DNA from 4 places in the Mesorhizobium sp. HAY1-8B genome. Region 3 is predicted to be linked to each of the others. Evidence: predicted binding sites of a transcription regulator. Region 3 holds the regulator's gene; each other region holds the start of a gene.
The links. Region 3 encodes LexA, which represses DNA repair genes until DNA is damaged. Its sites were predicted from a motif close to TGTTCNNNNTGTGTTCNG; they were not measured.
Positions count from the first base shown of each region.

Region 1: the regulator LexA is predicted to act here: its motif matches at 3,290-3,307, upstream of AC1VON_RS14875 (2'-5' RNA ligase family protein).
Region 2: the regulator LexA is predicted to act here: its motif matches at 2,164-2,181, upstream of dinB (DNA polymerase IV).
Region 4: the regulator LexA is predicted to act here: its motif matches at 2,152-2,169, upstream of AC1VON_RS14980 (PA0069 family radical SAM protein).

Region 1 is NZ_CP200321.1:3,185,530-3,190,377, reverse strand. Features, by position in the region: gene AC1VON_RS14900 (aminopeptidase) at 1-871, shown strand, start outside; gene AC1VON_RS14895 (DUF488 domain-containing protein) at 897-1,259, shown strand; gene AC1VON_RS14890 (ArsC family reductase) at 1,354-1,704, opposite strand; partial or broken gene AC1VON_RS14885 (SRPBCC domain-containing protein) at 1,790-2,044, shown strand; gene AC1VON_RS14880 (SnoaL-like domain-containing protein) at 2,135-2,488, opposite strand; gene AC1VON_RS14875 (2'-5' RNA ligase family protein) at 2,617-3,255, opposite strand; gene AC1VON_RS14870 (ABC transporter ATP-binding protein) at 3,389-4,474, opposite strand; gene AC1VON_RS14865 (cupin domain-containing protein) at 4,464-4,848, opposite strand, start outside.
Region 2 is NZ_CP200321.1:5,572,282-5,577,129, reverse strand. Features, by position in the region: gene rsgA (ribosome small subunit-dependent GTPase A) at 1-431, opposite strand, end outside; gene dinB (DNA polymerase IV) at 885-2,132, opposite strand; gene AC1VON_RS26780 (winged helix-turn-helix transcriptional regulator) at 2,251-2,667, opposite strand; gene AC1VON_RS26775 (dihydrofolate reductase family protein) at 2,776-3,363, shown strand; gene AC1VON_RS26770 (SDR family oxidoreductase) at 3,487-4,368, shown strand; gene AC1VON_RS26765 (alpha/beta hydrolase) at 4,474-4,848, shown strand, end outside.
Region 3 is NZ_CP200321.1:4,445,496-4,450,343, forward strand. Features, by position in the region: gene AC1VON_RS21225 (ABC transporter substrate-binding protein) at 1-296, opposite strand, end outside; gene AC1VON_RS21230 (GntR family transcriptional regulator) at 451-1,224, shown strand; gene lexA (transcriptional repressor LexA) at 1,571-2,308, shown strand; gene AC1VON_RS21240 (ComEC/Rec2 family competence protein) at 2,302-4,752, opposite strand.
Region 4 is NZ_CP200321.1:3,204,322-3,209,169, reverse strand. Features, by position in the region: gene AC1VON_RS14995 (GFA family protein) at 1-440, shown strand, start outside; gene AC1VON_RS14990 (hypothetical protein) at 447-1,421, opposite strand; gene AC1VON_RS14985 (glycosyltransferase) at 1,566-2,093, opposite strand; gene AC1VON_RS14980 (PA0069 family radical SAM protein) at 2,244-3,398, shown strand; gene AC1VON_RS14975 (ribonuclease HII) at 3,553-4,248, shown strand; gene AC1VON_RS14970 (F0F1 ATP synthase subunit B) at 4,353-4,844, opposite strand.

The sequences.
Region 1 (4,848 bases), 1.3 Mb from region 3:
CAACAAGGCGAATTCCATGGCCTACCAGCCGGCGCTGGAAAAGATCACCGGCTTCGACATCAACTGGAACATCGTCGCCTATCCGGACCTCGCATGGGCCAAGCAGGTTTTTCCCGGCGATGCCGACGATGTCGCCGTGGTCAAGCTCGCCGATGCCATCTTCGCCGCCTCGCGAGTGGATGTGGAGGATCCGATCGGCAACTGGAAGGCGCACAATGCCGCTCTGCGCGGCCGCACCGAATGGCTGAACGGCCATAATTTCCATGCGCTGCATTTCACCGGACCGGGCACCGACCTCACGGTCGGACTGGCGGACGGCCATGAATGGATGGGCGGCGCCTCGACCGCCAAGAACGGCATCACCTGCAATCCCAACATCCCGACCGAGGAGGTCTTCACCACGCCGCATGCCAGGCGGGTCGAGGGCCATGTCTCCTCGACCAAGCCGCTCTCCTACCAGGGCACGCTGATCGACGAGATCTCGGTGCGGTTCGAGGGCGGACGGATTGTCGAAGCCAAGGCTTCGAAGGGGGTGGATGTGCTTAAGAAAGTGCTCGACACCGACGAGGGATCGCGCCGTCTGGGCGAAGTCGCGCTGGTGCCGCATTCCTCGCCGATCTCGGCCAGCGGCCTGTTGTTCTTCAACACGCTGTTCGACGAGAACGCCGCCTGCCACATCGCGCTCGGCCAATGCTATTCCAAGTGCTTCGTCAACGGCGCCTCGCTCAGCCAGGACGAGATCGCGGCCCGCGGCGGCAACAAGAGCTTCATCCACATCGACTGGATGATCGGTTCGGACAAGATCGACATAGACGGCGTGCACAAGGACGGCAGCCGCGTGGCGGTCATGCGCAAGGGCGAGTGGACCTGACGGCTTGCCAGCCTGCGAGGGCGGGATGACTGTCGATATCGCGGTCAAGCGCATCTACGAAGCACCCGACAAGGCCGATGGCCAACGGGTGCTGGTCGATCGCATCTGGCCGCGCGGCGTCAGCAAGGAGCATGCCGCGCTGGCGCTGTGGCTGAAAGAGATCGCGCCGAGCGATGATCTGCGCAAGTGGTTCGGGCACAAGCCCGAACTCTGGACGGAGTTTCAGAAGCGGTATCGGGCTGAGCTCGATGAGAATGAAGAGGCGGTGGCGCGACTGCGCGGACTGCTCCGCCACGGCAAGGTGACGCTGCTCTACGGCGCGCATGACGAAGCGCACAACAATGCGGTGGCGCTGGCGGGCTATCTCAGCGCGGGCGCTCGCAACTAGCCACCGTTGGCCACAGCTTCGTCATCAGCTCCGAGGAATCAGACCGCCTCGGAGCCTTGCGTTCAGGCAATGACGAAGCGGGCGAATACAGCGTCTACTTGCCAACCGCCTGCGCATAGACATCCGGCTTGAACCCAACCAAGATCTGGTCGCCAACCTCAAGCACCGGGCGCTTGATCATTGTCGGTTTGGCCAGCATCAGCGCCTTGGCCTTTTTTTCGTCGAGCGACTGCTTGTCGGCGTCCGGCAGTTCGCGGAAGGTCGTGCTGCCCTTGTTGAGCAGCTTTTCCCAGCCGACCTTGCCAACCCAGCCACCCAACCGCTTCGCATCCAGCCCCTCCGAGCGAAAGTCATGGAAGCGATAGGCAACGTCGTGGTCCTCCAGCCAGACGCGCGCCTTCTTGACCGTGTCGCAGGTGGTGATGCCGTAGATCGTAGTCGTCAAAGCGCGTTTCCCTTGGGCTGACAATCGAATCCCTCCCACAACCTAAAACCGCCCTTCCCGATTTGCCAGCGCCCAGGCCCGCAACCATTGCTGCTATCTCGACATCGTGCCGAACGAGCGGCTGGTGTGGACGGATGCGCTGCTGCCGGGCTATCGGCCGTCAGGCGAGCCCTTCATCACCGCGGTCATTTCCCTCCAGCCGGATGGCCGAGGCACGCGCTACACCGCCACCGCCATCCACCGCGACGAGGCGACCCGCGACAGCCATGAGGAGATGGGTTTCTTCGATGGCTGGGGCACGGTGGCCGACCAGCTTGCCGAGTATGTGAAGATGATTTGAGCGGCACATTGCGGCCAGGACGCCGTCCCGGCCGCAATGCTTGTATCTCGAAGCGAAGTGCAGGCTCCGAAGTCGGAGGCATCTCCTGCCTCAGTAGTAAAAACGCTCTTCGGTAATCTTGCCGTTCTTGACCGTGTAGAGGCCAACCTCGTCCATGGTTACACGCTGGCCGGTAGCCTTGGGCGTAACGTCGAATGTGAAGCGCACCGCGAACTGGTCGCCGTTGACATAGGGTCCCTCGACCGAGCCACCGTGGACCTCATGGTTCTCCTGCCACCATTGGCTTTTCTGCCTGAGGGCCTCCTTGCCATGGCTGCCGGCCATCGGTCCCTCCATGGCTTCGTAGCTGGCGATGTCATCGGCATTGTGCTTTTCGGCGGCACCGTTGTGGTCTCCCTGCTTGAGGAGCTCGGTGAAATCCTTGGCAATTTCCGCGATGGTCATTTGTGTTCCTCCTGTTCAGACGCACTCGAAGTGGGGAAGCGCTTGCCGGCCCGCCACCCCTGCCCGCATGACAGCTGACAAGCCGTGTCAGGACGATCGATATAGCGCGGCTGTGTGACGACGATTTCTCACATACCGGCCAGGGAATCGTCCTGACCGGTCAATTGCCAACGTCCACACTCATCGTAGACGCCCTTGCCGATGAGACTGTGGATCAGCACAAAATCCCGCACCAACCAGTTGACTGGATCAATCGTCCGTTCGCGGAGTTTGGGCACACGCGCTTCATCGCGAAGCAGCGTGACATGCGGTTCGATGGACTTTGTGAGAAAGCATTTCAACGGGCTGTCGGAAATCAGCGCAGTAAGCTTGCGCCAGAATCCTTGTAGGGCCGGATTGCTGCCACTGCCGCCGCGCAGAACAAGCGAACCACCGCCAAAAGCCGACAAGCGATCGAAGGAAACCTCGAAAGGTTTTGCAACGATCATCGAACCTATACGGCAGGCGGTTTCGACCAACTCCTCCGGAAACCCGTCATGGTCGCCGAGACCGACGAGCGAGATATGGATGTGGTTTTCCGGAACAAACCACCCTTGCAGCCCCAGTTCGCGATCCAGGGCGACAGCCTTCCGAGCGAGAGGGCCGGCAATAGCGTTCTCGGCACGGACGGCGAAGAATATCCGGTCATCGAAATGTCGCTCGAACTCTTCCCATTGGAAAAAGGTCTGGCCGTTCCTGGCGGTTCCGAATGCAGGTTGCCCACCCATAACTGAACTCGACCGGCAAATTGTATCCGAATTTTAGAACAAAAAGAGAACATGTCAAGTGGAAACGGGACTGACAGGGCCCTCCCAGCATGTACCCGCGCAGCTGTGCGGCGACCTTTCGAAGGTGGTCAGACTAGCCCGACAGCATAGGGCAGTTCGCCCCACGGCGCAGGCTGATATGCGCCACGTCGCCAACGCTGAATTGAAACCCCTCGGCCTGGCGGGGCGCGTCGATGACGATCGGAATGCCTTGCCCGAGTTCGGCATGCAGGCGCAGCGTACGGCCGTGAAAGACGATGCTGTTGACGCGCGCCGGCGCTGTGCCGGCCGTGGCTTCGGTCGTCGCCAGGAGATCCTCCGGCCGCACGCCGATGATGCGCGTTGCGCCCGCGCTCGGGGCCTCGCCATTTTCCGGCATGGCTTCCAGCGGCAGAGCGCCGGCGGCGAACCGCAAGCGATCGCCGTCTCGGCCGACAAAGCGCGACTGCAGCAGGTTCATCGTGCCGATGAAGCTGGCGACGAATGTGGTGGCGGGCCGATCATAGAGGGTCGCCGGCGGCGCGATCTGCTCGATGCGACCCTTGTTCATGACGACGATACGGTCGGAGATCGACAACGCCTCGGTCTGGTCGTGCGTGACCATCACGAAGGTGGTGCCAAGCCGCGACTGCAGCCGCTTCAACTCGACTTGCATCTGTTCGCGCAGATGCGCGTCCAGCGCCGACAGCGGCTCGTCGAGCAATAGCACGCGCGGCTCGCAGACGATGGCGCGGGCGAGCGCGACGCGCTGGCGCTGGCCGCCCGACAGTTCCAGGACGCGAGCGCGAAGCTTGTCTGCGAGACCGACCATCTCCAGGGCTTCGCCGACGCGCTTTGCCTGCTCGGCGCCGGACAGTTTTCGCAAGGACAGGCCGAAGCCGACATTCTCGGCGACGTTCATGTGCGGAAACAGCGCGTAGTCCTGGAATACGGTGTTGACCGGCCGGTCGAAGGGCCGAAGGGCCGTGATGTCACGGTCGTCGAGCAAGACCTTGCCGCTCGACGGGCTTTCGAAGCCGGCAATGACACGCAGGCTGGTGGTCTTGCCACAACCGGACGGACCGAGCAGCGTGATGAATTCGCCGCTGACAATGTCGAGATCGACGGCATCGAGTCCGACGATGCCACCTGGAAAAACCTTGGAAACCGCCTGCAGCCGGACGAGTGGATCAGGCGCCATCGCGAACCTCGGACGGCTTCGTGGTGTTGACCCAGAGAATCTGGCACTGCTCCGAGCCGGGATTGCGGAAGGCGTGCAAAAGCGTGCTCTTGAAAGCAAAACTGTCGCCGGTCTTCAGCCCGTATCTTGTCGAATCCACCACCAGTTCGACCTCGCCCGAAAGCACGAAGCCGAATTCATGGCCGGCATGGGCATAGGCTTCCGCCGTACCGCCACCGGCTTCCACGGTCACCAGCATGCCGGTCAGCGTCGCGCCGGGCGGCGACAGCAGGGCCTTGGCGATGCCTTCGGATTTCACCGGAATCGCGCGGCGGCTGTTGGCGCGCACGCAATAGAGATCGTTGACGGCCTCGTCGCCGTCGGCGATCAACGCC
Region 2 (4,848 bases), 1.1 Mb from region 3:
AGGATGACGGGTGTCGTTCCGGCCTCGTTGGCCAGCGCCAGATAGCGCTCGAGCCGCGCGATGTTGAAGTCGGCATTGCAGGAGGTGACGATGAACAGCGTGTCGACATTGGCCGCGGCCAGCTGCGGCACCCGGCCGCCCTGGGCGCGGCGCTCCAGAACCGTCTTGCGGGTCAGGCGGCGCTTCACAAGCTGATCATGCGGCTCGACCAGCACCCAGTCGCCAACGGCATAGTCGCCGGTGGTGGCCTGCGGCGGCAATGTCAGGTCGGTTTGCCCTGCCTGGTACAGGCCGCTCAGGCGGTCACGATGCACCATCGCGATGCGGGTCGGGATCAGGCTTGCCTCGCCCGATTCGAGCTGATCGGCGAAGAAATCCGACCAGCCAAGGTTGACAAGCGATGGTGACGAGGCGGGGGAGGAGGCCGTCAAGGCTTCGACCAACGGTACGGCGTCGCAGACATCGGACAGTATCCCGGCAAGAAGAGGTGTGGCGCGGACAACGCCTTTCGGGGGCGATCCGCCCGCGCTGTTGTATGGGCGGCATGGCGGGATTTGGCAAGCATCTCACGGCGAGAGGGCCTGGCTCGGGTGCATTCCGACCATTCGCGGCCACAAATCATACGTCCAGCGACGTCGATTGTCGCGATGATCACCGGGCGAGCCTCAAGACGCGCCAGGCCGGAGTCCGCACCTTCTTGACAAGCTGTGCTGGCCGGATGTTACTGCCGCCAGCCGCTTGGGCTGGGGACTTTGCCGTGAAGAAGACATATCAGAAGCCGGTCTTGGTGAAGCGCGAGCTGCTGTCCGCCGTGACCGCCGCGCCTGCCACTTCCGGGCGTTGATCCGGAAGCCGTGGGGCGAGGGGGCTGACGCCTCACGCGCTCACAGCTCCTTTTCCGCCAATTCCCTGAATTCGTCGGGCACGGAGCGCGCTGCTTCCAGCGCCACCGTGCCGTAGCCGACCGCCTGTTTGCCGAAGCGCTCGCGGATCTTGTCGATGGCGCGGTCGGCGCCGAAGCGAGCGAGGCCTTTTTTGCTGCCCGGCCGGCGCTTCTCGTCGGCGAGGCCAAGCGGCAGGTCGAGTTGCAGTTCGGCGTTCTCCTCCAGATGCGAAACGGAGATCGCCAGCAGCGAGATCGTCTTTTCCCGGGGATGGTCGGCGAGTAGGCCACGCACCAGGTCCTGCGCGATTTCGGCCAGCATGGTGGTCGCCGAGATCGGCTGGTCCAGCGTGATCGAGCGTGTGACGGCGCTGAGATCGGCAAAGCGCACCCGCACCGTCACCGTGCGGCCGGGCCGCGCCTTGGCGCGCAGGCGGCTGGCGACGCGGTCGGCCAGGTGCAGCAAGGTCGGCTCGATCACCCGCGCCACGGCGGGTTTCTGGCCAAGCGCCGATTGCGCACCGGCCGAGTGTGCCCGGCGCTTGGGTTCCAGTTTTCTCGGGTCGCGGTTCCACGACAGGGCGGCAAGCTTTTCGCCGGCGGCGGGGCCGAGCAGCCGCGTCAGCGCGCCGCTATGCGTCCTGGCCAGCTGGCCGATGGTCTCGACACCGATCTCGGCCAGCCGCGCTTTGGTCGCCGGGCCGACGCCCCACATCAGGGAGACCGGCAAATCGTGCAGGAAGGCGAGTTCGGTGCCGGGGGCGACCACCACCAGCCCGTCGGGCTTGGCGACCTGCGAGGCGATCTTGGCCAGGTGCTTGGTGCGGGCCACGCCTATCGAGATCGGCAGGCCAAGTTCCGTGCGCACGCGGCGGCGGATCGCCGTGGCGATCTCTGCCGGTTGCCCGAACAGATGCGTGCAGCCGGCGACGTCGGCGAAGGCCTCGTCGATGGAAATGCGCTCGACCACCGGCGTGAAATCGTCGAGTACCTTGATCGCCGCGTCGCCCAGCCGCTGGTAGTGGCTGAAATTGCCGCCGACGAAGATCAGCTGCGGGCAAAGCTCGCGCGCCTTGCGCCCCGGCATGCCGCCGCGCACGCCAAAGGCGCGCGCTTCATAGGAGGCGGCGAGCACCACGCCGCCGCCGACAGCGATCGGCTTGCCGCGCAGCGACGGGTCGAGCAGCTGCTCGACCGAGGCATAGAACGCATCGAGATCGGCATGCAGGATGGTGGCTGTCGTTTCCATCCCGACCGCTCATCCGCAGTTGCTGATAGATGCGAACAGATAGAGAACAAAAGGTGATTGTTGTCAAGGGAAACCGTTTACCGAAACCCGTTCCCTTGAGGGAAAGGAGAGGCAGCGCCTAGACAACATGCTCCGCCCGCAGCGCGGCCTTCATCCGTTCCAGCGCCGGCTCGCCGCCGGCCGCCAGTTCGTCGGCAAGCCGGGCCAGGTGATCGTCGGCCTTGCGGTGCTTGCTGCCCCAGGCGCCGAGCGTGGCCAGCACCGGCAAAAGGTCGATGCCGGCCTCGGTCAGCCGGTAAATCGCCTTCAGCCCATGGCTCGGGTCGACGCTGCGGGTGAGGATGCCTTCGTCCTGCAGCGTCTGCAGCCGCTCCGCCAGCGTGCGTGAGGAGATGCCTTCATCGGACTGCAGGAACTCGCGAAAATGCTTTTTCCCGGCGAAGACCAGGTCGCGGATGATGAGCAGCGTCCAGCGGTCGCCAAGCAGTTCCAGCGACAGGCTGATCGGACAGCCGGATCTTTCACGCGTCGACATGTCTATGCTTCCATTTTTAAATCACTTTACTATTGACATCATTTTTGGCTTGCGTCAATAGTTCCAAAAGTAAAGCAATAGCCTTTTGATCCTGCAGGGGAGACGACGATGAAGAAGCTCATCCTTCAGATGCAGATGTCGGTCGACGGTTTCGTCGGCGCCCATGAGGATCATGGCTGGCAGCTCTGGGAGTGGGGCGACGACAGCGCCTGGGACGAGGAGCTGAAGCGGGACTTCAACGCCGTCTTCGCCGGCATCGACACAATCCTGCTCAGCCGCAAGATGGCCGAGGAGGGGTATCTGACCCATTGGGGCAATGCGGCGAAGAGGTTTCCGGCCGATCCGTTCCACGCCTTCGCCCAGCGCATCGTGGAGGCCCGGAAGGTGGTGCCGAGCGGCAGGCTGAAAACCTCGCGCTGGGAGCGCACGACGGTGGTCAGTGGTGACCTGCCGCGCGAAGTCGAGGCACTGAAGGCGGGCGAGGGCGGCGACATCGCCGTCTTCGGTGGTGCCGGCTTTGCGTCGGCGCTGATCGCGGCCGGGCTGGTCGACGAGTTTCAGCTGTTCATCAACCCGGCGGTGCTGGGCGCGGGACGTCGTATCTTCGAGGAAGGCGGTTTCCAGAACCTGCTTCTGCTCGGCTCGAAGGCCTATGCCTGCGGCATGGTGGTCAACCGTTACGCCCCGGCAGGGTGATTGGGGGCACGAAGGTTTCAGTCAAAAAAACTGTTTGGGGAGAATCCTTTGCCCTCGTCTCTTCGTCTTCAGGGTGCGGTCGCCGCTGTGGCGCCCGTCTCAATCCCAGACGGAGAGAAGACGATGATCCTGGTGACGGGCGCCACGGGCCTGAACGGCAAAGCGATCGTGCGCGAGTTCGCGCGGCAGAAACATGAGGTGAGGGCGCTGGTGCGCGATCCGAAGCGGGCGTCCGTGGCGGGACTCGGCGGACTTGCCGGCGTCGAACTGGTCGAGGGCGACATGCGCCGGGCGGAGACGCTGGGCGCGGCGCTCGACGGTGTCGACCGCGTGCTGATGATTTCGACCGCCGCCGAAGACATGACGGAGACGCAGTGCCGTTTCGTCGATGCCTGCAAGCAGGCCGGCGTCGCGCATGTGGTCAAGTTTTCCGGTGCCGAATCCAACATCGGCTACGATGCGACGAGGTTCCGCTTCACGCGCATGCATGAGGAGGTCGAACGCTATCTGGAGGGAGCCGGCATGGCCTGGACGCATCTGCGCCCCAGCCAGTTCATGCAGGTCTACCTGCGCGACGCGCCGACCATTGCCGCCGAGGGGGCTTTCTACCTCGCACTTGGCGAGACCGAACTGTCACCGGTCGATGTCGAGGATATCGCCAAGGTGGCCTTCCGGCTGTTGCGCGATGGCGGCCATGAGGGGGAGAGCCTCGACATGACCGGGCCAGAGGCGCTGACCATGAGCGACATCGCGGCGCGTATATCGCAAGCGATCGGCAAGCCGGTCCGCTATGTCGATGTCAGCCCCGCGGAGCGGCGGCGCAACCTTTTGGCCGCCGGCATTCCGCCCGGTTTCGCCGATGCGCTCGACGAGCAACTGGCCGAGCGGCTGCGGCGGCCGAAATCGCGGGTGCATCTGGCGACGCACGACATGTTCGGGGTGCGTGCAACGCCGTTCGTCGAATTCGCCCAACGCCAGGCGGCCATGTTCCGGGGCGAGGCTTAGCCGAGCCTTGGAAAAAGCATCCGCGGCCGCGTATCCTTTTTGCCCGCCCGTCCGTCTCTGCTTCTCGAAGGTCGCAGTCGGCGATCCGTAACCCGGGAGACCATCATGGCGAGCACTGAGAGCGAGGCAAACAGGAACCACTACGCGGCGATCGCCGCCAATGCGGGCAAGCTGACCAGCCCGCAGGCGATCATCGACCACAACGACACGCATTGGACGGCGCTGACCGGCGAGCCGGGCGGTGTCGACTATAGCGAGGTGGATGCCGGCGGCGTGCCGGCGCTATGGATCGTGCCGAAGGGCGCCGACGCGCAGCGCGTGCTGTTCTACGCCCATGGCGGCGGCTTCATCGGCGGTTCGGTCCACACGCACCGCAAGCTGGTCGGCCATCTGGCCAAGGCCGTCGGCTGCCGGGCACTGGCATACGATTATCCGCTGGCGCATCAAGCCAAGCATCCGGCCCAACTCGAGGCGGCGATG
Region 3 (4,848 bases):
GTGGTGATGGTGTAGATCAGCTTGGGCTGCTCCGCCTGTAGCTTGGCGATCATCTGCGGCACCAGCGATGCATCGAAATTGGTATGGCTCTCCGTGTAGACGACATCCTTGCCCTCGACAAAGCCATTGTCCGTCAGCGCCTTCTTGAATCCGGCTATGGCAGCGTTGAGCTGCGGATGCTCGCCGAAATTGGCGATGCCGATGCGAATCTGGTCGGCGGCGGCACTCCCCGCGCTGACCATCAATGCGCCTGCCAGGGCCAATCCCGACAGCCAAGCGGATTTGGACTTCAACATCATTTCCTCCCAGATTTGATCAGCGCCGCTCATCGGGACGGCAACTGTGGCGATCATGGTCAGTCCATCGCTTCCTGTCAAACATTATATATAATTCTTGCCATCGAGCACCATCATATATAATTTTCACATGCCCGACGATGGACGGATCGCGATGCAGGACCAGAACAACTCCACGAAAACCGAGGCGGCCTATCAGCTGCTGCGGCGCGATATCCTGACCACACGCCTCATGCCGGGCGCACCGCTCAAGCTGAGTGCGCTGCGCGGTCTATACGGCGTCGGCTGGACACCGCTGCGTGAAGCCTTGTCTCGACTTGAGGCCGAGCGCCTGGTTACCGCCATCAGCAATCGCGGCTTTGCCGTGGCTCCGGTGTCGCGGGCCGAACTCGAGGACCTGGCTCGCGCACGGATGGTTGTGGAGATGCCGCTGTTCCTGGAATCGATCGAGAAAGGCGGCAGGGAATGGGAGGACGCGGTTGTCACCGCCCACTACCGGCTCTCCCGCTGCAAGACCGCGGTCGACGACCCCTCGGATGCGGCCGTCGACCAGTGGGACGAGAGCCACGAGGCCTTTCACGGGGCACTGCTGAGTGCCGCGACGTCCAACTGGCTGTTGCGCTTCCGTTCGACAATCGCCGATCAGTTGCGGCGGCATCATCGGTTTCTCGGCCTGGCGCCGACATTGCGGGCGGCCGCCGGCCTCAAGGATGGTTATGGCGAGGCAATGGACGCTCTTCGAGAGGCGATCGCGATCGAGCATCACACCGCGATCATGGAAGCGGCCCTCGATCGCGATGTCGAGCGGGCAAAGGCGCTGATGACGGCGCATATCGGCTATACGCTGCATGTCTACGTTCATAGCGAGGACGGCGGCGCGAACAACTACACCGCACGCGCCGGCAGCCTGAAAGCAATTTCCGGATGACTTCAGCGTTATTGCTCTCGAAGCATGATCGTTGGCGTTTTGATTTCGTTTCGTTCCGCCAGGAATGGATCGAACAACGACGCGATCCAGCCTCTGGACGCCCTCTAGAAACTGATTCCAAGGTCCATCAAGGGTAGGCCACAGGCCATTAACCAAAATGATTTCAATGCTCGCGCTGGCGGCGAAGGCGGCCGATCGCTGCCCGCTGCCGGCGGCAGACAATTTCAGATGCCTTAACAAATTCACTAAACTTTAAACAGTTGCGGAACACAACTGGAACAGATAGTGTTTGTTCTGGGTTTGTTTTTCGATTCCGATTCCCTTCGTTCAATGCCTGGGGGGCGCCATGCTGACGCGTAAGCAACATGAACTGCTGATGTTCATTCATGAACGGCTGAAGGAAAGCGGTATCCCGCCTTCCTTTGACGAGATGAAGGAGGCGCTGGATCTCGCCTCCAAGTCAGGGATACATCGCCTGATCACGGCGCTGGAGGAACGCGGCTTTATCAGGCGGCTGCCCAACCGGGCGCGGGCATTGGAAGTGCTGCGACTGCCGGATTCGATCGCGCCCGGCCTCAACGCGGCAAAGAAATTCTCGCCGAGTGTCATTCAAGGCAGTCTTGGTCAGGGCGGCCTAGGCCGTCAGATCAAGCCGGCGCCGTCGCGCTTGCCCTCTGCCGGCAATGACTACGACGCGGTCTCTGCCGTGTCGATCCCGGTGATGGGCCGTATCGCCGCAGGTGTGCCGATCGATGCCATCCAGCATCAGACGCATTCGATCTCGGTGCCTCCGGACATGATCATGGGTGGCGAGCACTATGCGCTGGAGGTCAAGGGTGACTCGATGATCGAGGCCGGCATCTTCGATGGCGATACAGTCATTATCCGCAACGCCGATACGGCGAGCCCAGGCGAGATCGTCGTGGCGCTGGTCGACGAGGAGGAAGCGACCTTGAAGCGGTTCCGCCGCAAGGGCGCCTCGATTGCCCTTGAAGCCGCCAACCCGGCCTACGAGACGCGCATTTTCGGGCCGGACAGGGTCAAGGTGCAAGGCAAGCTAGTCGGCCTGATCAGGCGCTACTGAGCAGGAGCGGCCGGCGTTTCAGGTTTTTGATAGGGCGGCAGTCCCCTCGCCTCACGCGAAAACTTTCGTTGCGTGTGCCAGGGCCGATAGGGCCCGTCCACGGCGAAGCTGATGGTTGGCGGGCTGGTCGCCGATTGGCGGTCGAAGAAGACAGCGGCACTGCCCTTGCGTGCGAGTTGCCGTTTGGTAACGACGAGAACCAGCGGGTTGTGGCAGGCATCGTAGCCCGTCGCATCATTGACAACGATCAGGTCGGCGAAGCCGCAGGCCTTCCAGGTAGCCTTGCGGTCTTCGACATGCGCGATGATCGCGCCAGACGGATGCCGGGCGAGACAGATGCCCTCCGTGCAATAAAACGGCGCCCCCGGCGGCAGATTGACCGCATCGGCCAAGTCGAATTGCCCGTCCGCCTTGTTGAACATCTCCGGCACGACGATGGTTTCGGACACCAGCGCGCGTTTCCAATTGTCGACGGTGAATTCGTTTGGACGAGCCCGGCTGACCGCGAGTTCGCCGCCGCCGATCGGCAGCGCAACCAGCCGCGCGTCTTCGGAGATCAGCACGTCCGGCGTGCGTGTATCCGACACTGTCAACAGGCCGGCGAGCGCGAATGGCACTGCCGCGAGCCGCAGCCATGTCGTCGCCATCGTCGCGATGACCAGGGCGATCGTCACCAGCAGCACGGAGTGTTGTGAAATCAGCCCGACCGCATCGACGGGGGAGCGTTCCGATATCCACGCCGATATGGCGATCATCGCGGTCAGGCCCTTGCCCATGAGGTAGAGAAAAGGTCCGTCCAGACCGAAGGGCATTGTCAAGGCGCTGACAACCGCCAGAAACATGACGACTGAGACAATTGGCATGACAGCCAGATTTGCGAACAGGCTGAGCGGCGACACACGCTGGAAGTGCCATATGGCAAACAGCGCCGTGGCGCTGCCGGCAATGATGGACGTCATCGCCACCCCTCCCGTGAGCGCGAGGAATTTTCGCGTCAGGAACCCCGGCAGGGATCGCCTTGGCGGTGGCGGTCTTGTCTTTCCCGCACGGTGATCCGCCCAGCCGGCATAGGCGCCGACCAGTGCGGCCGTCGCGGCGAACGACATCTGGAAACTCGGGCCGACCACTTCATGCGGCGACACCACGATGACGGCGATCGCCGAGATAGCGAGGTTGCGCATGGTCAGCGCCGCGCGATCGAACAATACGGCAATCAGCATCACCGCCAGCATGATGAAGCTGCGCTCGGCGGCAACGACGACGCCTGAGATGACGAGGTAGGCGGCGATCGACAACAGTGCCGCGGCGGCCGCATATTTCTTCACCGGCCGACGCGCGGAAAAATCCGGGAAAAGCGCGAAGGCACCGCGCAGCAGACCCATGATGGTGCCGGCGACCAGCGCCATATGCAGTCCCGATATGGAGATGATGTGATAGATGCCAGTGCGCCGCATCGCTTCGTTGATTTCATCGGGAATGCCGGCGCGCACGCCAACGATCAGCGCTGCCGCGATCTCGCCTTCGGCGCCGCCAACAACGCCCCTGATATGGTCGGCGATGGCTTCGCGCGCATTTTCTATCCCCGAAAACAGGCGGGCCGACAGCGGCATCTCATCGTCGTCGGCGGAGATGATTTTTGGATTGCCAAGGAAGAAGCCGCTGCCACCGATGCCGGCAAAGTAGCTGTCGAAGGAGAAATCGTAGCTGTCCGGCCGCACCGGACCGGTCGGCGGCAGCAGTTTGGCATAGCCCGATATCAGCGAGCCGGCGGTCATGTCGTCAGGTATCTTGCGCGCTGAAAGCCGGACCCTTTCCGGCGCGTAACGCAGTTTTGGCCGCGCCGTCGACGTCACGTCTATCGTCAATCGGATGCGGCCGGTCTCCATGCGCTCGAGCGAGACGACGCGGCCGGTCACTTGCGTCGAGATTTCCGAACCCAGCATCCGGGTGCCCGCCCGCCAGGTCTCGACCTTGGCGGCAAGCAGGCCCAGCGCGCACAACAATGCCGCCATGAAAGCCAGATGGGTTTTCGGCCAGGAGCGCGAGACAAGCGCACAGATCGCCATCAGCACGACGATCGCGACGGGCTTTGCGAAGTCAGGCTCCGCCGCCAGCGAATAGTAGCCGATCGCACCCGCGGCCAGGCAGACCGGCACCAGCAGGAAGGCAGCGCCTCGGTCAAGCTCCAGTTCCGCTGCCGTCGTCACACTGTGGCGCAGGCGACGCAAGGAAGCCTGGCCGATTTGCCGCCCGACACGCGCAATCCGGCCAGTGGCGGGCGGAATTGGTGCTGGGGCACCCGCTGGCAAAGGTTGGCTGCCGGAGCCGGGAAGGAGAGGTGATGGCGGCAGCGAGGCCGGCGGCGGGATCGCAAACAGGGACCGCTCGCTGACGCCAACAACAGCGTCCTCGCCCTGATCCGAGCCCCGGCCACGTCCAGCCATCGGGTCTGCCCCTTGCACCCCTGACGCCCTATGCTACATGAACGCGCAACGCGCGAAAGTCCGCGCCGCCGCGCCCCGCTTCAGATGGTTTCCGAG
Region 4 (4,848 bases), 1.2 Mb from region 3:
ATCCCGACAAGGACGATGCGATGACCGAGCATACCGGCGGATGCCATTGCGGCAACATACGCCTTCGATTTTCAACCGAACGCGATCCATCGCAAATCGAAGTCCGCGCCTGCCAATGCTCGTTCTGCATCAAACATGGCTCGCGCGCCGTCGCCGATCCGGACGGCAGGCTGATTGTCTCGGTCGGGGATATCGAGCGATTACGCAAATACCGGTTCGGGCTGAGGACGGCCGACTATCTGATCTGCGCGGATTGCGGCGTCTATGTCGCCGCGATCGCCGGAGACGACGCGAAAGCAATCGTCATCATCAGTGCCATGGACGACCAAAAGGCGTTCAGCCGCGAGCCTGTCCCTGTCGATTTCGACGGGGAAAGCAGAGAGCAACGCGAAGCCAGGCGTCGCCTCCGCTGGATGCGGGTCGAGATCAGCTTCGACTGATCCCGCTCAGCGGATGACCGGCTCTCCATGGAAGCGCCGGCGTGACGGGCGCGAAACACCGAAGCCCACCTCCATCATCAGCCTCGGCGTGCGCGCCGGCACGGTGCCCATGTGGAAACCGAACGGGTCCTCGACAAAGCCGAGGCCGGCCTCTCCGGTCAGGGTCACCGGGCTTTGCTCGCCATAGACGTCCAGCACCTCCTGGGCGGGATGGCCGACCAACAGGGTCAGTTGATGCTTCATGGCGCGGCGCCTGTGGCTGCCCCTGACATAGACATGCGGACCGGTGTCGGCGTCGACAGGCCTGAGGTAGAAGAAGAATTTCAGCATGCGCCAGTCATCGAGGTCGAAATGATACTTGCCGAGCGAGGCAAGGTTCTTGTCGGCGTCGGAGGCCGCGCCGGTCGGAAAGCTCCACCAGACGCGTGTGGTGATCAGTTTCGCCTGGCCGCCGAGATAGTGCGCGGCAATGTCGAGCAGCAGCGGATCGCGCTGGATGGCGAGTGCGGCCGGGCAGTCGAGGATGCGCTCGAAATAGTGTCCGCTGAGCAACGAGCGAGCCAGGCGTTTCTCGGCTTTCGCATGCTCGCCCGGCATGAATTCGAGACGACGGTCGAAATTGCCGAAGCAAGGCGTGCGTTCTGCGAAACGCGCGATCTCCTCATGAATTTCCGATGGCAGGACCAGGCCTGAAAACAGGCCGTCGGAGCGCAGCGCATCGACCACCGCCGCCCGCTCGACACCGGAAAACATCGTATCCCCAACATTGTCGGCAGGACGGGCGCGTTTTGCACCCAGCCAATGCATCCGTCGCCCAGGCATGGTGCGCGCCAGCATGAACATCGGCAGCCAGGCAGGGTTTTCGCGCAGGTCCGTGAGATAGGTCGGAATGCGTACGGCGATGCGCCGCAACAAGCTGCCATTGCGGGCAATGGCCTCGAGACTGGCGGCGCCGGATTTGTCAGGGGTTGAAAGGTTCATCGGATCCTCGTCCATGAGCGCGACCCCGATGCCGCATCGGTGCTCACCACTCGCATGACCCAAACCCAATTCACCACCTCGGGGAGAGGCTAACCCCGCGTCACGTTTTGTGCAATGCACAATAGACAGAGCATATGCAAAAAATCACTTTGGCGAGCGGTGCTGCTGCCTCGGCGGCGCTACCCAGATCTCGGCGTCGAGCCTCTTTGTCGCCAGGCCACGCGCCAGCGCCTCGGCGCTACCGGCGCTTTTCGACAAGGACGCGGCTTGCCGCTTGCTGATCACCAGCCCGTCGGCGAGCGCACGGTTTCCCGAAAAGACCCGAGCCAGGAACGGTGTGCGGCTGCCCCGCGCGCGCGAGAATCGCGCCGCCATGGTTTGCCGCGCCGTGTGGGCGACAACCGCATCGATCCACCCCTCCACCAGCCGCGCGCCCGGCTCCAGCAGCAGCAGCCAGTCACCCTTGGCCTGGCGGATCCCCACGGCAATGCCGCCGCTTGCCACGTACTGGCAGCCGGCATGCTCGGCGACATGATGCGTCTGGTCGGTGGAGCCGGTGTCGCAGACGACGACCTCGCGCACCACGCCCTCGACAGCGCCGCCAATCAGCGAGCTGAGCGTACGGGCGAGAGCCTCCTCGTCATTGCGCGTTTCAATGAGAACACTGAGCATGTTTAGCCGAATAGCGGAAAGCAGCGCACAGCGCCAGTTTTTGCAGCGCAGCATAGAAAGTTCTTGATTTGTTCTCATCGAGAAAATAGGAATAATTTCATGAACCGAGCGATTCGAAACAACATGGACAGTCCCTGGGAGCGGGCCAAGATGGAACCGATCGTGCGCGCCGACATTGCAGCTTTCGGAGCTGGACGAGCCGAGATGGCCAATGCGATGATCGAGCAGAGTGGCATGCGTATCCGTCCGGACCGCAATCGCGGCCGGTCGGCGGGCATCAATCCGTCCGGCCGGTTCGAGCCGGTCAGCCGCCATGTCTTCGATGATGGCTGGGATTCGCTGGAGGAGCTGCCGCCCTTCAAGACCGAAGTGCAGGTTGAAAAGCCGCGTACCATCATCACCCGCAACGAATCGCCTGACATCTCCTTCGACCGGTCGATCAACCCCTATCGCGGCTGCGAACATGGCTGCGTTTATTGCTTCGCACGGCCGACGCACGCCTTCATGGGCCTGTCGCCGGGCTTGGATTTTGAATCCAAGCTGTTCGCCAAGCCGGATGCGGCAAGGTTGCTCGACAAGGAACTGTCGAAGGACGGCTACCAGCCGCGCACCATCGCCATCGGCACCAACACCGACCCTTACCAGCCGATCGAAAAGCAGTACCGGATCATGCGCGAGATCCTCGAAGTGCTGGAAGCGCGTGGCCATCCGGTCGGCATCGTCACCAAGTCCGCATTGGTGACGCGCGATATCGACATCTTGTCGCGCATGGCCGAGCGCGGGCTGGCCAAGGTGGCGCTGTCGGTGACGACAATGGACCGCATGCTGGCGCGCACCATGGAGCCCCGCGCGTCGACGCCGACCAAGCGGCTGGAGGCTATCCGGCAGCTTTCGGATGCCGGCATTCCGGCTTCGGTCATGGTGGCGCCGATCATCCCCGGCCTCACCGACCAGGAGATGGAACGGATCCTCGATTCGGCGCGCGCGGCGGGCGCGCGCGAGGCGGGTTACGTCGTGCTGCGCCTGCCTTTGGAGGTCAGCCCGATCTTCAAGGACTGGCTGCTGCGCCATTATCCCGACCGCTACCGCCACGTGATGTCCCTGATCCGTTCGATGCGCGACGGCAAGGACTACGATTCGGAATGGGGCAAGCGCATGAAGGGCGCCGGACCCTACGCCTGGCAGATCGGTCGCCGCTTCGAGATCACCGCCAAGCGGCTCGGCCTCAATGCTGAGCGGCGCACGCTCCGCAGCGACCTGTTCGTCGCGGCCGGAAAGGACCAGGAGCAGTTGATGCTGCTCTGAACGCCCCCTTTCGCCGCCGCCGCTTCATTGCGGTCACGGCAAAGAATCCCGTCCGGCCTGCCCCGGCCTGCAGACGGTGCCCTCCCGGTCCGGCGCCCCACCCGACCCGGAGGGACTTGCGGAGAATCGGAGCCGATGCGAACCTCGCCGCAACATGGCTCGCGCGCGTTCCGATTCTCCGCTTCTCTTCGAAATCGTCGAGAAACCCGATTTCTCCTTCGAGACGAAGGCGATGGCTGACGGGCTATGGCCTGTCGCGGGAATGGATGAGGCCGGTCGCGGCCCGCTGGCCGGGCCGGTGGTCGCGGCCGCGGTGGTGCTCGACCCCGCCAACATCCCCGAAGGCCTCGACGATTCCAAACGTCTCAGTCATTTGCAGCGCGAGGCGCTGTTCCTGCGCATTCTTGGCTCCGCGCAGGCGGTTTCGATGGCGTCGATCAGCGCCGAAGGCATCGATAGCAGCAACATCCTCAAGGCAAGCCTGGAGGCGATGCGGCGCGCGCTGGTCGGGCTGTCGGTCCGCCCGAAACTCGCGCTTGCCGACGGCCGCGATGTGCCGCCCGGGCTGCCGTGCGACGGCCGCGCGTTGATCAAGGGCGACCAGCGCTCGCAGTCGATCGCCGCCGCCTCGATCGTCGCCAAGGTGATGCGCGATCGCATGATGTGCGGCTGCGGCAGCCATCACGACCGCTACGGCTTTGAAGTCCACATGGGCTACGCCACGGCCCGCCACCGTACGGCGATCGAGGCGCATGGCCCCGTCGCACGGCTGCACCGCGTGTCATTCGCGCCGTTCAGGCTGGGCGGGGCGGAGGTGGCTGAGGAAGAGAGCTTGGCCGGGCTGGACTGAGCTGAGCGAGCGATCTCCCCCTCGAGGGATTATCCGTGCTCAATGCGCCCAACAAAAAAGCCGCCGGGTTGCGGGCGGCTTCATGTCGGCAGCTCGAGAACCGCTCAGTTCAGCTTGGCCTTCACATCCGCGAGCGAAGCCTTGAACAGGTCGGCGCCGGCCTTGACATCGACCTTGGCGGCCAGCAGCGCGCGGGCGGCTTCGACGGCGACATCGACGGCGCTGGCGCGCACTTCGGCAACCGCATCGCGCTCGGCCTGACCGATCTTCTGCTCGGCAAGCGCGGTGCGCCGAGCGACATAGTCCTCGGACTTCTTATGCGCGTCGGCGGCGAGCATTTCGGCTTCGCGCTTGGCGGCCGCTACGATGTCGGCAGCCTCCTGCTCGGCTTCCTTGCGCTTCTTCTTGTACTGGCCGAGCAGTTGCTGGGCCTCGTCACGCAGCTTGCGGGCTTCGTCGAGCTCGCTGCTGATCCTGGCGGCGCGGGCGTCAAGCGCCTTGGCGATCAGGCCGGGCACCTTGATGTAGATGGCGACGCCCAGGAAGATGATCAGGGCAATCGTGGCCCAGAGCGTTGCGAGAGATGTAGCGTCCATGATG